DNA from 3 places in the Streptomyces sp. NPDC003032 genome. Region 2 is predicted to be linked to each of the others. Evidence: predicted binding sites of a transcription regulator. Region 2 holds the regulator's gene; each other region holds the start of a gene.
The links. Region 2 encodes HrcA, which represses chaperone genes, less so after heat shock. Its sites were predicted from a motif close to TTNGCACTCNGNNNNNCNGAGTGCNAA; they were not measured.
Positions count from the first base shown of each region.

Region 1: groL (chaperonin GroEL) is a predicted target of HrcA. The motif match lies at 1,893-1,919, and genes of this name have one in related genera.
Region 3: groES (co-chaperone GroES) is a predicted target of HrcA. The motif match lies at 2,427-2,453, and genes of this name have one in related genera.

Region 1 covers NZ_JBSFTT010000022.1:5,573-9,759, reverse strand. The annotation lists gene thrC (threonine synthase) at 1-778, shown strand, start outside; gene ACWDZ7_RS27340 (MoaD/ThiS family protein) at 830-1,105, shown strand; gene ACWDZ7_RS27335 (cold-shock protein) at 1,527-1,730, shown strand; gene groL (chaperonin GroEL) at 2,048-3,673, shown strand; gene ACWDZ7_RS27325 (esterase/lipase family protein) at 3,787-4,187, opposite strand, start outside.
Region 2 covers NZ_JBSFTT010000004.1:109,615-113,801, forward strand. The annotation lists gene dnaJ (molecular chaperone DnaJ) at 1-956, opposite strand, end outside; gene hrcA (heat-inducible transcriptional repressor HrcA) at 957-1,973, opposite strand; gene ACWDZ7_RS07215 (MBL fold metallo-hydrolase) at 2,181-2,921, shown strand; gene ACWDZ7_RS07220 (DUF3097 domain-containing protein) at 2,957-3,793, shown strand; gene hemW (radical SAM family heme chaperone HemW) at 3,961-4,187, opposite strand, start outside.
Region 3 covers NZ_JBSFTT010000001.1:271,488-275,674, forward strand. The annotation lists gene ACWDZ7_RS01315 (SDR family NAD(P)-dependent oxidoreductase) at 1-125, shown strand, start outside; gene groL (chaperonin GroEL) at 230-1,858, opposite strand; gene groES (co-chaperone GroES) at 1,972-2,280, opposite strand; gene ACWDZ7_RS01330 (polysaccharide deacetylase family protein) at 2,786-3,736, opposite strand; gene ACWDZ7_RS01335 (class I SAM-dependent methyltransferase) at 3,819-4,187, shown strand, end outside.

The DNA of each region.
Region 1 (4,187 bases), on a different contig from region 2:
GTTCATCCCGCACGACCTGGAGCAGGGCAAGGTCGTCATGGCCGCGGTCTACGGCGGTGAGCTAGTCGGCATCGAGGGCAACTACGACGACGTGAACCGCTTCTGCTCCGAGCTGATCGGCGACCCGCTGGGCGAGGGCTGGGGCTTCGTCAACGTCAACCTCCGGCCGTACTACGGCGAGGGTTCCAAGACCCTCGCGTACGAGATCTGCGAGCAGCTGGGGTGGGAGCTGCCCGACCAGCTGGTCATCCCGATCGCCTCCGGCTCGCAGCTCACGAAGATCGACAAGGGGCTCAAGGAGCTGATCGCGCTCGGCCTCGTGGCGGACAAGCCGTACAAGATCTTCGGTGCGCAGGCCGAGGGATGCTCTCCGGTGTCGGCCGCGTTCAAGGCGGGCCACGACGTCGTGCGCCCCCAGAAGCCGAACACCATCGCCAAGTCCCTCGCCATCGGCAACCCCGCCGACGGCCCGTACGTCCTGGACATCGCGCGCCGCACGGGCGGCGCCGTGGAGGACGTGAACGACGAGCAGGTCGTCGACGCGATCAAGCTCCTCGCGCGGACCGAGGGCATCTTCGCGGAGACCGCCGGGGGTGTGACCGTGGGCGTCACGAAGAAGCTGGTCGAGGCGGGGCTCATCGATCCCTCGCTGACCACGGTCGTGCTGAACACGGGGGACGGCCTGAAGACGCTGGACGCCGTCGCTGAGACGTCGCAGGCCACTGCCACGATCCGGCCCAGTGTCGAGGCGTTCCGCGCCGCGGGGCTTGCCGGTTAGCCGCCGTAGGGCCTGAGCTTTCCTTCCGACCTGAACTACCGAGGTGAACCCATGAGCGTGAACGTCCGGATTCCCACCATCCTTCGCACCTACACCGGCGGCAAGGCCGAAGTGGCCGCCGAGGGGGCGACCCTGGGCGAGATCATCGCCGACCTGGAGAAGAACCACACCGGCATCGCGGCCCGCGTCCTGGACGACCAGGGCAAGCTGCGCCGCTTCGTCAACGTGTACGTGAACGACGACGACGTCCGCTTCGAAAAGGGCCTGGAGACGGCCACCCCGGACGGCGCGGGCGTCTCGATCATTCCGGCGGTCGCCGGCGGATGATCCGTTTCCGCAGGTTCCCTGCATAACCCCGATCGCCCCCTCCGGGAGAGAAACGGAGGGGGCAATTCTGCATGGTTGAGCGCGGTACAGTTGGGAAAGACGCTTCGCTGTTTGTGCCGAGTGCATATACGAAGTCGGCCCCGAGTCGACAAGAAGCAGCCAAAGCGAGCCGCCCCTTTGAGCACTACGTGGCATTTGCCCGGCCCGACTTGCCCTGGATTCCGGCGAATTCTCCGCATATTACCGATCAGGCGTGCCCAGAATTCTCGTCCGATTGACCTGTTGCAGAGGGCAGTTGGACAGATACATTCAGCGGCGGTCGACGCGTTCCGGCGCACACCCCCATCCATTGGGGGGTGAGGTCTGACCCGGGTCCGCGAAGTGCGGTCCTGTGCAAGGGCCAGTAATAGGGGAGTTAGGCATGGCTCAGGGCACCGTCAAGTGGTTCAACGCGGAGAAGGGGTACGGCTTCATCGCGGTCGACGGTGGTGCGGATGTTTTCGTCCACTACAGCGCGATCCAGATGGACGGTTACCGCACCCTTGAAGAAGGTCAGCGAGTCGAGTTCGAGATCTCGCAGGGCCAGAAGGGTCCGCAGGCGGACATGGTCAAGCTCGCCGTCTAGCTCGGCGCGATCGACCACCGAAGCAAGCATCGTGAGGGGCTCGTATCCCATCGGGGTACGGGCCCCTCGTGTGCGTCCGCGCTCCCCGCGCGGCTCCCCCGCGCGGGGCGGATCTGGCGTGAGCACCTTGCACTCGTGGGGGTCGAGTGCTAATCATTGGGCTTAGCACTCTCCCAGTGAGAGTGACAGAACTTGGATCGGGTCGGTGAGGTCCGCAGGCCGCGTGGGGCAAGGAACCACACGGCATGCAGTCCGTCCGTCGCGGGCACCAGCACGGTCCGTTTGCGTTTCCACCCCGTCCGGGAGGACCACTTCACATGGCCAAGATCATCGCGTTCGACGAGGAGGCACGGCGCGGCCTCGAGCGCGGCATGAACCAGCTCGCCGACGCCGTCAAGGTGACCCTGGGCCCCAAGGGTCGCAACGTCGTCCTCGAGAAGAAGTGGGGCGCCCCCACGATCACCAACGATGGTGTGTCCATCGCCAAGGAGATCGAGCTCGAGGACCCGTACGAGAAGATCGGCGCCGAGCTGGTCAAGGAGGTCGCGAAGAAGACGGACGACGTCGCCGGTGACGGCACGACGACCGCGACCGTCCTGGCCCAGGCCCTGGTGCGCGAGGGTCTGCGCAACGTGGCCGCCGGTGCCAACCCGATGGCCCTCAAGCGCGGCATCGAGAAGGCCGTCGAGGCCGTCTCGGGCGCTCTGCTGGAGCAGGCGAAGGATGTCGAGACCAAGGAGCAGATCGCTTCCACGGCCTCCATCTCCGCCGCCGACACCCAGATCGGCGAGCTCATCGCCGAGGCGATGGACAAGGTCGGCAAGGAAGGCGTCATCACCGTCGAGGAGTCGCAGACCTTCGGGCTCGAGCTTGAGCTCACCGAGGGCATGCGCTTCGACAAGGGCTACATCTCGGCGTACTTCGCCACCGACATGGAGCGTATGGAGGCGTCGCTCGACGACCCGTACATCCTGATCGTCAACTCCAAGATCTCCAACGTGAAGGACCTCCTCCCGCTCCTGGAGAAGGTCATGCAGTCGGGCAAGCCGCTGCTGATCATCGCGGAGGACGTCGAGGGCGAGGCGCTGTCCACGCTCGTCGTCAACAAGATCCGTGGCACCTTCAAGTCCGTCGCCGTCAAGGCCCCGGGCTTCGGTGACCGCCGCAAGGCCATGCTCGGCGACATCGCCATCCTCACCGGTGGCACCGTCATCTCCGAGGAGGTCGGCCTCAAGCTGGAGAACGCCGGTCTCGACCTGCTCGGCCGCGCCCGCAAGGTCGTCATCACCAAGGACGAGACCACGATCGTCGACGGCTCCGGTGAGAGCGACCAGGTCCAGGGTCGCGTCAACCAGATCCGCGCCGAGATCGAGAACAGCGACTCGGACTACGACCGCGAGAAGCTCCAGGAGCGCCTGGCGAAGCTCGCGGGCGGCGTGGCCGTCATCAAGGCCGGTGCCGCGACCGAGGTCGAGCTCAAGGAGCGCAAGCACCGCATCGAGGACGCCGTTCGCAACGCGAAGGCGGCCGTCGAGGAGGGCATCGTCGCCGGTGGCGGCGTGGCCCTCATCCAGGCCTCCGCCGTCTTCGAGAAGCTTGAGCTCGAGGGTGACGAGGCCACCGGTGCCGCCGCTGTGAAGCTGGCCCTTGAGGCCCCGCTGAAGCAGATCGCGGTCAACGCCGGCCTTGAGGGTGGCGTCATCGTCGAGAAGGTCCGCAACCTGCCCATCGGCCACGGCCTGAACGCCGCGACCGGTGAGTACGTCGACATGATCGCCGAGGGCATCCTCGACCCGGCGAAGGTCACGCGCTCTGCCCTGCAGAACGCCGCGTCCATCGCCGCGCTGTTCCTCACCACCGAGGCCGTCATCGCCGACAAGCCGGAGAAGGCGGGCGCTGCCCCGGCCGGCGGCGGCATGCCGGGCGGTGACATGGACTTCTGATCGACCTCTGGTTGATCGACGTCCCGTACGTTCCGAGGGCGGCACTCCTTCTCACGAAGGGGTGCCGCCCTCGGGCGTTTCCGAATGACGGATTACGGATTACGGGCTACGGGCTACGGCAGCCGGTCCATGATCCAGGTGCAGAGTTCCTCGGTGACCAGGGTGTGGCCCTCGTTCTCGGAGGCGCAGCGGAACTCGTCGAGTTCGCTCAGCTCCTCGTCGGCGGCCGTGACCGGCTCGTACAGCTTCTCGTGGGTGTCGATGTCGCGCAGGGCGATGGCGCTGACCGTCGGCACGAAGCAGTGCGCGCGGATGTCCGCCTCGGAGCCGAGACCGATGAGCGCGGGGATCTTGTTCAGCTCGTCGGCGAGGATGCCGAAGCCCTCCAGGGTGCCGCCCGGCGCGCCGTCGATCTCCGGCAGCCCCGAGGTGCGGATGCGGGGCTTGCGCAGCGTCACGACCCTCAGCTGCGCGACGAGCTGGTCCTCGCCCGCGGACTGGATGTGCAGGTGCG
Region 2 (4,187 bases):
CCCCGCAGATGCGTGATGCCACGGCCGTGCAGCGGCACCGACTGACCGGACTGCGTGCCCGGCCGGATGTCGATCTCCTCCAGGCCGTCCAGCGTCTCCAGCGGCACCTTCGTGCCGAGGGCCGCCGCCGTCATCGGAATGGTGACGGTGCAGTGCAGATCGTCGCCGCGCCGCTGGAAGACGGCGTGCGGCAGCTCATGGATCTCCACATACAGGTCACCGGCGGGACCGCCACCGGGCCCGACCTCGCCTTCACCGGCGAGCTGGATCCTGGTGCCGTTGTCGACACCGGCGGGGATCTTCACGGTCAGCGTCCGGCGTGACCGGATCCGTCCGTCGCCCGCGCACTCGGGGCAGGGCGTCGGGACGACGGTCCCGAACCCCTGACACTGCGGGCACGGCCGCGAGGTCATGACCTGGCCGAGGAAGGACCGCGTGACCTGCGACACCTCACCGCGACCGCGGCACATGTCACACGTCTGGGCGGAGGTCCCCGGCGCGGCACCCTCACCGCTACAGGTCGTACACACCACGGCGGTGTCGACCTGGATGTCCTTGGTGGTCCCGAAGGCGGCCTCGTCGAGGTCGATCTCCAGCCGGATCATGGCGTCCTGGCCGCGGCGCGTGCGCGACCGGGGGCCGCGCTGCGACGCCGTTCCGAAGAACGCGTCCATGATGTCGGAGAAGTTGCCGAAGCCACCGGCGCCGAAGCCGCCCGCGCCCCCGGCGCCGCCCGCCTGGGACAGCGGGTCGCCGCCGAGGTCGTAGACCTGCTTCTTCTGCGGGTCCGACAACACCTCGTAGGCGGCGTTGATCTCCTTGAAGCGCTCCTGAGTCTTCGGATCCGGATTCACGTCCGGGTGAAGCTCACGGGCCAGCCTGCGGAAGGCCTTCTTGATCTCGTCCTGGGAAGCGTCGCGGCGCACGCCGAGTACGGCGTAGTAGTCCGTGGCCACTTACGACTCCGCCAGGATCTGTCCGACGTAACGTGCCACTGCGCGTACTGCTCCCATCGTTCCCGGATAGTCCATGCGGGTCGGTCCGACCACGCCTAGTTTCGCGACTGCCTCGCTGCCCGAACCGTAGCCGACCGAGACCACGGAAGTGGAGCTGAGGCCCTCATGGGCGTTCTCATGACCGATCCGTACGGCCATGCCCGAATCCTGCACCTCGCCGAGCAACTTGAGGAGCACGACCTGCTCCTCAAGGGCTTCCAGCACGGGGCGGATCGTGAGGGGAAAGTCATGTCCGAAGCGGGTGAGATTGGCGGTACCGCCAATCATCAGCCGCTCCTCGGTCTCCTCGACAAGTGTTTCGAGGAGGGTGGAGAGGACCGTCGCGACAGTGCCGCGGTCCTCGGCCTCGAAGGCCTCGGTCAGGTCCTGCACCAGCTGCGGCACGTCCGCGAAGCGGCGGCCCGCGACCCTGCTGTTGAGCCGCGCCCGCAGATCGGCGAGCGACGTCTCCCCGAAGGGCGCCGGACAGTCGATCATGCGCTGCTCGACCCGGCCGGTGTCGGTGATCAGTACGAGCATCAAGCGCGCCGGAGCAAGGGACAGCAACTCCACATGACGCACGGTCGAACGCGTCAGCGAGGGGTACTGCACGACGGCGACCTGCCGGGTCAGCTGCGCGAGCAGCCGCACCGTACGCCCCACCACGTCGTCGAGGTCGACGGCGCCGTCGAGGAAATTCTGGATGGCGCGGCGCTCGGGGGCGGTCATCGGCTTGACGCCCGCGAGCTTGTCGACGAACAGCCGGTAACCCTTGTCCGTCGGGATGCGCCCCGCGCTGGTGTGAGGCTGGGCGATGAACCCTTCCTCCTCCAGCGCCGCCATGTCGTTGCGCACCGTGGCCGGGGAGACGCCGAGGCTGTGCCGCTCCGTGAGCGCCTTGGAGCCGACGGGCTCCTCCGTCCCGACATAGTCGTGGACGATGGCGCGCAGCACTTCGAGCCTGCGTTCACTGAGCATCGCGCACACCTCCAGCCGTCATCCGTCGCGGTGAGTCCCCTGCCTGGCACTCAACGTGGGTGAGTGCCAGGCTGTCAAAAAGTCAGTGTACGGCCGTGAGGTACGGGCCCGGCAAGGCCGGACCCCTCTCGGTCTGCTCTCGGTCTGCTCTCGGCCCGCTCCCGGTCTGCCGAGGGGTATCGCAGCGGCTAGCGTCACCGTATGGATGTGGAGCCGACATGGGAAGCGGCCGGCTGGGAGCGACTCGCGCCGCGTGTGGGGCGGTGCCGCCTGCCGGTGTGGGACTGCACCGCGGGGCTCGTCGTCGGGGACGACGCGGCCCTGATGATCGAGGCCGGGTCGGGCCTGGCGGAGGGCGCGGCGCTGCGGACGCGGGCCAGAGACCTTCTCGGCGGGAGCCGCCGCGTGACGCATCTCGCTCTGACGCATCCGCACTTCGACCACGTCCTGGGGGCGGCGGCCTTCGCGGGCGTGGAGGTGTACGGCGCGGTCGGCATCGACACGGTCTTCGCCAAGGGCGGCGACGAGCTGCGCGCGGACGCGGTGCGGCACGGGGCGGACCCGGAGGCCGCCGCGGAAGCGGCCGACCTGCTGGTGCGCCCGCACCACCTGGTGTGCGGGGAGTGGACGCTGGACCTCGGCGGCGGCGTCCAAGTGCTCCTCGCGAACGTCGGCCCCGGCCACTCGGGCCACGACATGGCGGTCCTGGTGCCCGCCGCCGCCGGTGACGGGCGGGAGATCGTCTTCTGCGGCGACCTGGTCGAGGAGTCGGGCGAACCACAGGCCGGCCCGGACGCCGTGCCCGGGCGGTGGCCGGCGGCGCTCGACCGGCTCCTCGACCTCGGCGGCGAGGACGCGCTGTACGTCCCGGGGCATGGCGCGGTGGTCGATGCGGCATTTGTCCGTACGCAGCGGGCCACGTTGGCGGCCCGTTTCGGCGTGTCGTGACGGACGTCCCGCGTCTTCTTCCTATCGTTGGCAGGATGCGCCAGTACTCCGCCGATCTCACCCCGCCCTGGAAGAAGCCGAAGCCCGTACCGGAGGTGGCGGCCGACGCCGGCCTCGTGGTCGAGGAGCTGGGCACCGGTTTCTGCGGGGCGGTGATCCGCTGCGAGAAGACGGCGCAGGGCCCGACGGTGACGCTGGAGGACCGCTTCGGGAAGCAGCGCGTCTTTCCTATGGAGCCGCGGGGATTCCTCCTGGAAGGCAGGACGGTCACTCTCGTCCGCCCGGTCGCCGACTCGGCTCCTCCTGTACGTCCTTCCCGTACCGCATCCGGCTCGGTGGCCGTCCCCGGAGCGCGGGCCAGGGTCGCCCGCGCGGGACGCATCTACGTCGAGGGACGCCACGACGCGGAACTGGTCGAGCGGGTCTGGGGCGACGACCTGCGCATCGAAGGCGTCGTCGTCGAGTACCTGGAGGGCATCGACGACCTGCCCGCGATCGTCGCGGAGTTCTCCCCCGGCCCCGACGCGCGGCTCGGCGTCCTGGTGGACCACCTCGTCCCCGGCTCCAAGGAGTCCCGCATCGCGGCGCAGGTCACCGGCGCGCACGCCCTGGTGGTCGGCCACCCCTACATCGACGTGTGGGAGGCGGTGAAGCCGGCCTCGGTGGGCATCGAGGCGTGGCCCCGGGTGCCGCGGGGGCGGGACTGGAAGACGGGGGTGTGCGAGGCGCTGGGGTGGCCGGTGAACACGGGGGCGGCGTGGCAGCGGGTCCTGGGCTCGGTGCGCAGCTACAGGGACCTGGAGCCGGCGCTGCTGGGCAGGGTGGAGGAGCTGATCGACTTCGTCACGCTTCCGCCGGCCCCTGGGCCTTGACCAGTACGGACGGCGCCGCCCCTCACCGCTTCGCGGCGGTTCCCCCGCACTCCCCCGCCCCGCCGACCTCGCTCACCGCACCCCGCCGCTCCCTGGCGGTTCTCCCACCCACCCACTCGTTTACCGGGCACCACCCTCCGGCCACCGGGCGCCCCCGCCAGCCGGACTCAGTCGACCAAGCCCCGCACCACCGCGTCCGCCAGCAACCGCCCGCGCAGCGTGAGGACCGCCCGCCCTGCCTCGTAAGGGCCGGCCTCCAGCAGGCCATCCCCCAGCGCCTTGCGCGACGCCGCGAGCCCGGCCTCCCGCAGGAGAGACAACGGGCAGCCCTCACGGAGCCGCAGCTCAAGCAGGATCCGCTCGACCCGGCGGTCCTCCGCGGAGAGGATCTCCC
Region 3 (4,187 bases), on a different contig from region 2:
GGGGCAAGACCGTGTCGGTGCCGGACCCGCGGTACAAGGCGCTGATGGGCATGGTGAAGGTGACGCCGAGGGCGCTCCTGGGTGGCGTCACGTCCCGCACGGGCCGCAAGTACGGCCCGCAATAAGGCTTGAGCGGGGGCGGCGAAGCCGGAAAACCCGGAAAACACTGAGGCCCGGCTCCCCGAAAGGAGAGTCGGGCCTCAGTGACCGTTCAGAGAGAGCGCACCGGTCAGTGCGAGTGACCGTGGCCGTGGCCGTGGCCCGCGTCCGCCTCTTCGTCCGCCGGCTTCTCGACGACCAGCGTCTCGGTCGTCAGCAGCAGGGAAGCGATCGACGCGGCGTTCTCCAGCGCGGAGCGCGTGACCTTGACCGGGTCGATGACGCCGGCCTTGACCAGGTCGCCGTACTCGCCGGTCGCGGCGTTGAAGCCGAAGTTCTTGTCGAGCTCGGCGACCTTGGAGGTGATGACGTAACCCTCCAGGCCGGCGTTCTCGGCGATCCAGCGCAGCGGCTCGACGGCGGCGCGGCGGACGACGGCCACACCGGTGGCCTCGTCGCCGGTCTTGCCGAGGTTGCCCTCCAGGACCTTCACGGCGTGGACGAGCGCGGAGCCACCACCGGAGACGATGCCCTCCTCGACCGCGGCGCGGGTCGCGGAGATGGCGTCCTCCAGACGGTGCTTCTTCTCCTTCAGCTCCACCTCGGTGGCGGCGCCGACCTTGATCACGCACACGCCGCCGGCCAGCTTCGCGAGGCGCTCCTGGAGCTTCTCGCGGTCCCAGTCGGAGTCCGTGGCGTCGATCTCGGCCTTGATCTGGTTGACGCGGCCCTCGACGTCGGCCTTGTTGCCGCCGCCGTCGACGATCGTGGTGTCGTCCTTGGTGATGGTGACGCGGCGGGCGGTGCCGAGCACGTCGAGACCGACCTGGTCGATCTTGAGGCCGACCTCTTCGGCGATGACGGTCGCACCGGTGAGGGTGGCCATGTCGCCGAGCATCGCCTTGCGGCGGTCGCCAAAGCCGGGGGCCTTCACCGCGACGGCGTTGAAGGTGCCGCGGATCTTGTTCACGACCAGGGTCGACAGGGCCTCGCCCTCGACGTCCTCGGCGATGATCAGGAGCGGCTTCGAGGAGTTGGCCTGGATGACCTTCTCGAGCAGCGGCAGGAGGTCCTGGATGGAGGAGATCTTGCCCTGGTGGATCAGGATGTACGGGTCGTCGAGGACGGCCTCCATACGCTCCTGGTCGGAGACCATGTACGGCGACAGGTAGCCCTTGTCGAAGGCCATGCCCTCGGTGAAGTCGAGCTCCAGGCCGAAGGTGTTGGACTCCTCGACGGTGATGACACCGTCCTTGCCGACCTTGTCCATCGCCTCGGCGATGAGCTCGCCGACCTGCGGGTCCTGGGCCGACAGACCGGCGACGGCCGCGATGTCGGCCTTGTCGTCGATCGGACGGGCGGTGGCGAGGAGCTCCTCGGAGACGGCCGCGACGGCGGCGTCGATGCCCTTCTTCAGGGCGGCCGGGGAGGCGCCGGCGGCGACGTTGCGCAGGCCCTCCTTGACCAGGGCCTGGGCGAGCACGGTGGCGGTGGTGGTGCCGTCACCAGCGATGTCGTTGGTCTTGGTCGCCACCTCCTTCACCAGCTGGGCGCCGAGGTTCTCGTACGGGTCCTCGACCTCGACCTCACGGGCGATGGTGACACCGTCGTTGGTGATGGTGGGGGCGCCGAACTTCTTGTCGATGACGACGTTGCGGCCGCGGGGGCCGATCGTCACCTTGACCGTGTCGGCAAGCTTGTTGACGCCGCGCTCAAGGGCGCGACGGGCGTCCTCGTCGAACTTCAGGATCTTCGCCATGGGAGCGATTCAGCCCTCTCGAAAACTCGGGTGAACGAACCGCGCCCCTCGCCGCCCGGCAATCAGCGGGGTGACCAGGGGCGCAGCTCAAAGCAATTCTGCTGGTGAAGTGGTTACTTCTCGACGATCGCGAGCACGTCGCGAGCCGAGAGGACGAGGTACTCCTCGCCGTTGTACTTCACCTCGGTGCCGCCGTACTTGCTGTACAGCACGATGTCGCCGGTCTTCACGTCAAGCGGCAGGCGCTCGCCGTTCTCGAAGCGGCCCGGGCCCACGGCCAGGACGACGCCCTCCTGGGGCTTCTCCTTGGCGGTGTCCGGAATGACCAGGCCGGAGGCCGTGGTCTGCTCGGCGTCGAGCGGCTGGACCACAATGCGGTCCTCGAGCGGCTTGATGGCAACCTTGGAGCTGGTGGTCGTCACGATCCGGTCTCCCCCTTCGGAGATCTCACGGGGTTAACAGTCTTAGGTGTGGCGACCAGGTGGATCCGTCGTCGCGGGTGCCGGACCTGCCCGTCGCTGTTGGCACTCTCCAACGGGGAGTGCCAGAAGCGAGACTAGGACGGCGATTAGCACTCGGTCAAGCGGAGTGCCAATCGGCTGCGTCGGTTTTACGGGGCGGGGGTGCCCCTTGGCGGGGCGGACGGGGCACTGGCCTTGCCTGGGCAACGACTTTTCCGGGGCCGGGGTTCCTTCGGAGAGGTCTCGGCAGCGCGCGGCCACCTTGTTTCCCGTTGCCCCGCGTCCGCCCCGCGGAACACCTGCCCGCAGGCAGGTTCTTCCTTGCGAGGCAGTTTCTCCGCCGCTTTGCGGCCCAGCCGTTCGATCGGGTCGACCGATTCCGCGCAGGACGTCAGCAGCGCGGGCGCGAGTACTCCGCACAGGAGCGCCCCCGCGAGGAGGCGGCGGCGCGCTCGCGCCCGCCGGGTCACAGGTAGTCCTCCAGCCTGGCCACCGCGTAACCCTTGTCCGTGACCGTCTTCATGACGCGGCGGACCATGTCGGGCATGGTGCCCTTCCAGTCCTCGAGACCCCGGAAGTGGGTGAGGATGATGTCGCCGGGGTGCAGGTCGCGGTCCCACTCGCGCCACTCCATGCGGTCGGGGAAGGCCTCCGAGGCCCACAGCGGCACCGCCTTGATGCCGCAGGCCTTGGCGGCGCGCAGCGTGTTCTTGTTGTAGTTGCCGTACGGCGGCCGGAAGAGTTCGGGCCGCTTGCCGTAGCGCTTCTCGATGACGTCCTGCATGCCGCAGATCTCGCGGAGCTGACGCCCGTACGAGAGTCCGGGCATATAGCGGTGGTTGAGGGTGTGGTTGTTCAGGGAGACACCGCGGTCCCGCATCTTCCTGAAGTAGCGGTAGTCCTCCTTGACCAGGTAGTTGCTGAGGAAGGCCGTGTACGGAATCTTCAGGTCGCTCATCATTCTCAGCAGCGCCGGGTCCTTCTCGGCGCCGTCGTCGATGGTCAGGAAGACGACCTTCCGCTTGGTCGGGATCGTCGTGAAGACCGGCGGCAGCTTGGCATGGCCCTTGACCTGGAAGCCCTTGCGGGTCTTGATCTTCGGCTTGACCGCGGGCGGGGCGGGCGCGGCCAGCGGCGTCTTGGCGAGGCCCCAGCGCTTGGCGGCCGCGACGCGTGCGGCCCGGGCGGCGGCGAGCTGCTGGGCGTAGGAGTCGAGGGCGCGGGCGGGCGGGGCCTGGAGGCGCTGCTGGCCATGGACCGGCTTCACGGCGTCGGGGCCGCCCCCGGGACCACCCGCGGGGACGCCCTCGTATGCGCAGCCCGGGGCGATCGCCGTGACGGTCAGCGCCGCCGCCACGAAACGCGTCCGATTCTTCCGTCTTACGGTGGATTCCTCGTTTTGTCGTACTAGTTGCATGGCGCCGGATCCTCCCAGCTCACGCCCCTGCCCAGGGGCCGACACCGCCGCCGGCCGCGCACCATCCACCGACTGGCCCACAATGGGGCAGGTGAACGACCCGAACACGCCGAGCGCCCCGGACACCCCCGACGCCCTCGCCGCCTTCTCCGCCCTGCTCACCGCCGAGGGCCGGGCCCTGCTCGACGAGGTGCGGGACGTCGAACCCGCGCAGGAGCTGGCCGCGGCCACCCGGCTGCGCCGCGATCACCCGGCGCCGCTGGTCTCGGCCGCCCTCGCCCAGGCGCACCTGCGCCGCCGGGCCGCGGCGAAGTTCGGCGCCGAGGACGCGGCCCGGATGTTCTTCACGCCGAACGGGGTCGAGCAGTCCACCCGCGCCTCCGTCGCCACGCACCGCGCCGAGAGCTTCAAGGCGCTGGGAGTGCGCTCCCTCGCCGACCTCTGCTGCGGC